DNA from 2 places in the Paenibacillus sp. N3/727 genome. Region 2 is predicted to be linked to the other one. Evidence: riboswitches for the same ligand, from Rfam matches in the RefSeq annotation. Region 2 holds a riboswitch; the other holds the start of a gene.
What was found. Region 2 has a riboswitch for cyclic di-AMP ahead of MNQ98_RS00495 (C40 family peptidase). Riboswitches for the same ligand answer to the same signal wherever they lie in the genome.

Region 1 (4,206 bases), 2.4 Mb from region 2:
CTTTCTTATCTCTTGAAAAAACCGGATGACCTGTTACTCAGGCCTCCGGCTGTAATTGAATAATAATCTATTAAAAATAAGGTGCATGTTTAATGGATATGGCACCTATTCTCTCCAGTTTTGTCTGGCAGCCCAGACGGTATCCCTCATCAATCTCCTCTGGATCAAGCCGTTTCTTCTCCGCTTCATTTGGAGGGGATAGATATTCCAACCCTTCACTGACATGACATCGGCAACGAGCACATGTCCCTCTTTTGCAGAAAGAATTCCAGTCCACTTCATTCTTCTCCGCCAGATCCAATACCGTCAAACCAATCACGGGCGCAACGAATCGTTGAATATTTCTGCCTTTTAGTTCTACGATTTGCTCTTCTGTTTCTTCGTGCATGTTATTCCCGATCGCAGCAGAACTCTCCGAAACCGAGTTATTCTTTCCCTCCCGGCCTTTCCAAAATTTAAACACGCTTCATTCCCCCTCAATGAGTTCATTAAGCTTATGTACACTTGAAGTCAGGCATCAGATGGGTATGAATCAACTCCTTAAATTCAGAAATATTAGACATTTCCCCGATACCTTTGCCTGTATGTTTTTCATAAATGGATTTTACAAAGTTCGCACCAAAGTCATGCAGCAGCGTCCCTGCAAATAGCAGGTCAATAAACTCACTGTATTTCAGATTCCTACACTTTATAAACTCATGAACAGTTTCTACATCACTTTGAAACAACTCAAACACAATCCCAGGATACTCATATTCTACCGGTGCAACGGAGCTGTCAGCAAAATCAATAATATAAACTTGATCCTTCGAATCAATTAATACATTGTCACCCGTAAGATCTCCATGAACATGTATGCAAGTACCGAGCTCATAATGGTTCAGAAAATGCTCAATCTGTTTTCTTAACTCAGGAGACACAACCTTCCAGCGATCATTATGGATTGCTCTCTCAATGATCACATCACGACTCACTTCTTCGTCCGGCAGCGTGTTCAACTTTACCATATCCTCCTGCAACTTACCTACGAAATCACGCTTTTGCTCAACCGTAAATCCATTTATGGCGTCACCGGCACTTTGGCCTTCGATAAAATCCATAATGATATACTTGAATTCATATTTATCATTAATTTTGGACGCAGCTACAATATTCGGTGTGCGTACGCCTTGGTCAATCGCTCGTTGCATCGCCGACCGTTCAGCTTTATAGTCCTGATCCGTATTCATTCCAGACGAAGTCGGTGCAAATATTTTGATCACGTAAGATCCTGCTTTGAAGACGGCATTTGTTCCCGGTGTTAAATGAGATATATCTTCCGCTCCCATTAATCGTTCCCTTACAAATATCTCCTGAATCAGAGGTCTAAAATCCTCGATGGATTGATAAACAGCTCCCCAGCTGTTCCAATCATTAATTTCTTTAGTAAACAAATACGACATTTCGTAATCAAACCTCCAGTTGAATCTCATACAATTAGATCAACACTCTTTACCTACTTATAGTAACATCATACAACAAAAAGCCCGCGAAATTCATCGCGGACTTCTATTCATTGCGAAATATTAATTCATACTACCTACCATCTGAACATAATCCTCTTGGCTGATGACACGACGAGCTGTTACATAACGGTTCTTATAGTAAGATTCCGAGAGCTTGCTGATTCTAACTCCTCTGCTAGTGGATGCATGAGCAAACTCATCATTTCCAATATAAATTCCTGCATGCGAGATACCGCGGCCACTTGTATTGAAGAAGACCAAATCTCCCAACCGAAGATCATCTTGATCTACGTAAATACCAGCTTCTGCTTGTGATACCGAAGTTCGCGGCAAATTTAGATTATATTGATCAAATATGTACAAAATAAATCCGGAGCAATCGAATCCGCTTACAGTTGTTCCTCCCCATTTATAAGGAGTTCCTACTAGTTGTGTAACTTCACTCTGAAGCTTCGTCTGATCAGCATATGCCGTAAAGGCGCCAGAGGAAAAAATAAGTGCAGACCCTAGTAAAGATAATACGACTTTCTTCAAATACACTTTCTCCCTTCGGTGCCTACGGAGTTAGCTAAGGGTTCGGTTGAAGGTCTCCTATATTCCCTTGACTTCAAGAATAATTCACCCAGATCGGTTCCCCCGTTTTCAAAACGAAATTCGGCAAATTCATTAAAGTTTTGTAACTCTATCATAGAGTAGTATATTTTGAGGTGATATGTCAATCGTATTCAGTAACAAAATTGTAATTTTATTCTGCAAATCTCGCTAATCACCCGTCATGCTCTGCAGTGATGTCAACTAACAGCAGATTGACCCGTTTTTGTATTTATCGCTCGTATTTTCGTTGGACTCTCGGAAGTAATGTAACTGCTTGGATAATTAATCCCAACGCAATATAAATAAAATGTACAATGGAGAAACCGTTTATGATATAGATTTGAATGGTGATCCAGATGATGATAGCAAAACCTATGTATAGAGAAAAAGTCCATGACCAGTGTTTATTCGAGAACATGTTGAGTTTCTCAGCAGTTATACATTTCCATTGACGTGTTAAACCCGATGCAACAAAACAGGGTATAACACCAAAGACGAAAAATAAAAGGATACCAGGAATAAGAAAGTTCGAAAAAATAGAACCTTTGATCATAGATACTGGCATGTCAATTAAATCACCACTTGGATCCAGAATTAAGGCACCGCCACCGAACAATGCACCTATACCCATAAAAATTTGTAGGCAGACTAGAATAATCGATTTCTCTTGCTTTTTATCATGATCCACGATTAATAAACCTACTTTCTGTTCTTATTTATTACAGTTTACTAAATATTTCACAAGTTGAAAGTGATATATAATGATCACTGCCTGAAGATCTTTGCCGTCATATACCATCGCTGCGTACTGAACACCTTTGTTGACTACCCCTTTCTCTTTCTTTAAACTGAACTTGATTATCAGTTTTAAGGAGGGACTTACGAATGTTGGCTTACCAGAACTCTTTATCAACTTGCAGATATCCGCATTGTCATAGTTTTGCACAGGTGACTTATGAATAGAGAAGTATTTGATCGTGAAATGACGAAGATACTCGACTCCGAATTGAAGCTTCCCTTGATTCAAATCGGATTAATCCGTGATGTCATGCTGAAAGAAGACAAAGCAGCGATGACTCTAATAACCACAGAGCTAGAACAGGAGCAAGGCATAACAGAAATACGCTGTAAACAGATTGAAGAGCTATTGCGCACAATGGGAATGACAGATATACATATTAGGATCAAGCAAGTTTCTGCCGAGGAGAAGCATAGCATAACTGTTCGAGCACAGGAGATGAAACCTTCTGGCCAACAGCCTGCCAATAGAGGGGGGGCACAGGGTTCTTTTCCAGTAAGTCCTTTGGTTAAAGCGGGTGTCCAATTTATAGCGGTAGCCAGCGGAAAAGGCGGCGTCGGAAAATCGACCGTTACACTGAATCTGGCTCTATCATTACAGAAGGCCGGAAAGAAAGTTGGAATCATTGACGCTGATATTTACGGTTTCAGTATACCGGATATGATGGGAATACATGAGAAGCCGGAACCTACGAATAGCCGCCCCACACCGATAGAAAGAGACGGTGTTCAAGTCATATCAACCGGATTCTTTGTTAAGGGTAACGACCCTGTCCTGTGGCGGGGACCCAGACTAGGAAGAATGCTGTCCAGTTTTTTGAATGATGTGATGTGGGGGCCACTGGACTATATGCTCATTGATCTCCCGCCTGGGACAGGTGATATCGCTCTGGCTGTTCATCAGATGATACCTGAATGTTCTGAAATTATTGTCACTACACCACAGTCCACAGCAACAGTCGTTGCAGAGCGTGCGGGACTAATGGCCCTTCAGACCAAACACCGTATTCTCGGCGTTGTGGAGAACATGTCTTATTATGAAGATCCTTCAGGCACCAAGCATTATATCTTTGGCAAGGGTGGCGGGGAAAAGCTGGCAAACCAGCTGAATACGTCCCTACTCACCCAGATTCCAATTGTTCCGGATGAAATGGAATCGACTAAGCCGAATCTGCTCAGCTCCATTTACAATGACCTAGCTCATCATATTATTCAATCTTCATAAATGCATGACAAAAACACCCTTCCAATATGGTGACCGGATCGCTCCGCACCTGCTTGGGAGGGTGTTGCTTTCGTATGATTTAAT
Region 2 (4,206 bases):
GGGAAGCAATTGTCATTCTCCTTTCATGATTTACGGAATAAGAAGAAAACACCCGCCAAAAGAAGGGATGCTTCTCTTCGCGGGTATATTTGTATGATATAAATGATTTCAAATTATTCAGACGCGTGGTTTTCGTATGCTGAATCATCCATAATTCGCTTGGCGCCAATATAACGCTCCGCATAATAGCTTTCACCCAGTCGGTTAGTTACGACCCCTCTTGAAGTGGAGGCATGGGCAAATTGATCATCGCCGATATAAATGCCTACATGGGATACGCCCTGACCTGATGTATTGAAAAATATGAGGTCCCCCGGGCGAAGGTCTTCGCGGGATACGGCCGTACCCATCTCAAATTGGGAGCCCGACTGATGGGGAAGCTTCATTCCCATTGCGGAGAATATGTACATTGTAAATCCAGAGCAGTCAAAACCACTTGTTGTCATGCCACCATAGCTGTATCTTGTCCCTAGCACCTTATCGATTTCTTGATCCAGCTTACTATCGGCAAAAGCGCTGCCTAAGCCTGCCGTGAACAGCATCGAAAGGCCTAACACGGTTGCACTGAACTTCTTAAGCATAAATAACTCCTTCCGCTGCCTGCGAGGTTAGCTGTAGGGTTCGGTTGAAGGTCCCCTATGATCCCTTAGTAGCAAGATCAATTCACCCGTGGTTGGATCCCCCGCTTCCATTGTTCTGGAATTTGGCATATGCATTCTATATATAAAAGCCCTTACAATAATGACAAAGTTATTACATTGAATATTCTATCAGAGGGCCTGTCCATTTGGCAATTGTTTCTTGCTGTCTTTTGAATAGAATAGATGGCTATTCGTGTCGAATTATTGTCACAAAAATTTTCTCGTAAAGGTGCAAACTTTTTCCCTATTTCATCCGTTATAAAAGTATAAAGAAAAAGCCGCGAAGGAGATTGTGGTGAATCTCATTCGGGCTTAAGTAAACTTTTGGTTATGAAATTAATTGTAGTTCACGGCGGCGGATTTGTACTTGCTTGGGCTCATGACTCGTTTGGCGCCAATGTAACGCTTGCCAAAATAGCTCGAGTTGATTGCGGTGATGGTGACACCGCGGGAACTTGAGGAATGTGCAAATTTGCCCCCGCCTATATAGATCCCTACATGGGATACGCCTCTGCCTGAGGTGTTAAAGAATACAAGATCGCCGGCTTTCAGTTGGCTCTTCGGTACTGCAGTCCCAACTTTATATTGGGATACCGATGAACGCGGCAAAGTCAGCCCCAGTTTCTTGAATACATAACTTGTAAATCCAGAGCAATCGAATCCTTTGGCTGTGGTTCCGCCCGATTTATAGGAGACGCCAATGACGGGTTTGATTGCGCTGTTTAACTTGGAATCCGCGAAAGCGCTTCCGGTGCCTAACGTAAGGGCGAGAGCTAGACCGAGTGAAACGGCTGTTAGCTTCTTTTTCAAGTGATAAGCTCCTTCCAATGCCTGCGAGGTTAGCTTAAGGGTTCGGCTGAAGGTTAGCCTATGACCCCTCTGTTGCGAGATCAATTCACCCAAGACGGTTCCCCCGCTTCCCGTTGAAACGGGAATTCGGCTTCTTAAGATATAAGACAGATTATAAGTATACGATAGTTTATCCATATGAAATAGTTACAGGAAAGATGACAAAGTTGTTACTAACACATTCGTTATTTTATCAGAGTATTAACTTTTTGGCAAACGAGGAAAGTATATTTGAACATAAAAAATCCCGTTCTTCCTAGAGGAGAACGGGATTTTTTTATTTAGTTGGCTAGCGTTATGCATCTTTTGAGCTTGATAGTGACATATAATGCATGAATTTATGGTAAAAATTAGTTTTTTTGATTATGCTAAGTTTCTTATGGATATGTGAACGATTTTCAAATTTGACGACTATGAGTATGCCATACATGATATTGAGCAGTAACGCTCCACAACTGGAACAGACTGCTCACAAAATAGGAGGTCTGCTGAATGATTAACCCGATCAGACCTGACCATAGGAAGGACATACCGCTGAGTAGAAGGAGAAGAGCTATCGCTGTTCCGCCGATCGTAATGGAGATGAGCATAGCCTTTCCGATGTGACGGAGACAGACCATCAGAGCGGATATCATGCCCATGCCAGTTGTTTTGCCGAACTGCATATAAAGAAAGAACAAATGAATGAGATACGCATACAACAGCCAACAGACGAAGTAAGGAGCGATCTTTAGCAACGTAGACGGGTCGCGAATGGCAGCTAATAGTGAAGGTAACATTTTCGGCACCAGCCAATATGCGGGGGTAAAGGTCAGAATCGTCTCAACCACATAAAATAAAGTTACCGGTTTCCATAGCTGACGGATGCCCTTGAAGAAGAACAGACCTCGCTCGCCTTTCGCCTCTTGATGGAGATTGTAAAATATACCGGCATGAATAAGAGGAGTCAGAAGCATCCGAATGATCAGCATACAGATGAGTATCCAGGCATAGGTATGAACGTCACTGCTTTGAGTCAGGGCCTTTTCGCCCTCGTAAAAATACAACAGCTTACTAAGCTCATTCGGAGCAGGGTCCGGGAATCGCATCAGTAGCGGAACGACGGCTGATTTAACAAGGCGATACAGGCAATATCCCCACAGAAGCCGATACAGAAACAGAAGAATAATAACATAGAACTGATCTTTCACACTGGTCCAGCCTTTGCCTGCGTAGCTTTTCATGTTCTCCCCCCTTACCATGACAGGCTGCCGAATAGTGTCTCTACCAGCTTGGTGATGCTCAGGTTCCAGCGCGTGACAGCTTTCGGATCCATTCCCGCCTTCATATAGTTATTGATGTGTTTGTTCTCGAGCACGATCGTGTATTTCGGATCAACCATTGTCCAGATGAGTGGAGATTTATGTTTGATTTCATACTGGGTTTTTCCATTCTTGCCGTCCCACACCTTTTCAACCGTCTTCCCGTCCTCAAATGCAAATCTGATCGGGATGTTGGAGACGGTGCCGCCCTTGCTCACGATGGTCACAATCGTCTTATAGGCGGGGTCTTCCCGGGTTCCGATATTTTGGGTCTGAATGTTCTCCACAGCGACGTCAGCCATCAGGTTACCGTATACATATTGGTCAAAATAAGGCTGCCACGATTGTTTGGTGATTTGCTCCACAACCTGTAGAAAATCTTTAGTTGTCGGATGTTTGAAGCGGTATTTTTTCGCATAAGTCATCATGATTTTGTCCATCGTCTGTGTGCCGACCAGGCGTTCAATATCCTGCAGCACCAGCTTGCCGCGTGTGTAGACGTTCAAAGCGTATTTTTCGTGAGATCCGTATTTCCAAGATTCCTGTTTAAGCGGCTCAGGCGAGGATATGGCCGCAGCTTGTGCTGCTGTGTTAGTGGTTAATCCGTATTCCTGCTCCATTACCCGATCCTCGGCATAGGAGGTGAATCCTTCGTCGAGCCAGGCCTCCTCGAACTCATTGTTCGCGATCATGCCGTAAAAATATTGGTGTCCGATTTCATGGATGATCGTGCGCTCCAGCTCGTACCCTGGCGAATCGTCCTTGGCTCCGAAAGCGGTCACCAGCGTCGGATATTCCATACCGCCCGCGCCGTTTCCAGCGTCTGGAGGCACTACAATGGACAACGTAGCGTACGGATAGGAGCCGTACCATTTACCGTAAGAGGATAAAGCTGCTTTGGCAGCATCAAAATAGCGGTCTTTCAGGTCTTTATGCACCGGATCAAGGTAAAGCTTAATGCGGACACCGGGTACACCAGGTGCAGAAAATGCCTCTTCCGATACGACAAAATTGGGCGAGGCTGCCCAGGCAAAGTCATGAACATCGTCTGCGTAGAATTGGTAGACCTTCTCACCGTTTGATTTTGTGGCCGGTTTGGTCGGAAAACCAGTGGCTGCAACAATATAGTTCTCCGGCACCCGGATACGGACGCTGTAAATGCCGAAGTCCGCATAAAACTCAGAGTTTCCATGGTATTGATGGAGATTCCAACCTTCCTCCGTGCGATCTCGAACTCCCGCAGGCTCGTATACGCTGATTTTCGGAAACCATTGTCCAGCCATTACAAAATCATCAGCTGTACCCATACGTGCAAAGATTTTGGGCATATCGACTTCAAATTCCATATTCAGCGTAATGCTCTCTCCGCCTTTAACAGAACGCGGAAGACGCAGCTTCACCAGGCTTTTGTCCTT

Region 1: another riboswitch for cyclic di-AMP. It lies ahead of MNQ98_RS18535 (C40 family peptidase); the one in region 2 lies ahead of MNQ98_RS00495 (C40 family peptidase).

What each region holds. Positions count from the first base shown of each region.
Region 1 covers NZ_CP093336.1:4,045,573-4,049,778, forward strand. Annotated here, with positions in the region: gene MNQ98_RS18525 (2Fe-2S iron-sulfur cluster-binding protein) at 71-463, opposite strand; gene MNQ98_RS18530 (phosphotransferase family protein) at 495-1,442, opposite strand; gene MNQ98_RS18535 (C40 family peptidase) at 1,566-2,039, opposite strand; cyclic di-AMP (ydaO/yuaA leader) riboswitch at 2,044-2,175, opposite strand; gene MNQ98_RS18540 (hypothetical protein) at 2,329-2,787, opposite strand; gene MNQ98_RS18545 (Mrp/NBP35 family ATP-binding protein) at 3,055-4,122, shown strand; gene MNQ98_RS18550 (ferredoxin family protein) at 4,202-4,206, opposite strand, start outside.
Region 2 covers NZ_CP093336.1:100,342-104,547, forward strand. Annotated here, with positions in the region: gene MNQ98_RS00490 (C40 family peptidase) at 114-581, opposite strand; cyclic di-AMP (ydaO/yuaA leader) riboswitch at 583-719, opposite strand; gene MNQ98_RS00495 (C40 family peptidase) at 978-1,451, opposite strand; cyclic di-AMP (ydaO/yuaA leader) riboswitch at 1,455-1,593, opposite strand; gene MNQ98_RS00500 (hypothetical protein) at 1,889-2,713, opposite strand; gene MNQ98_RS00505 (M1 family metallopeptidase) at 2,725-4,206, opposite strand, start outside.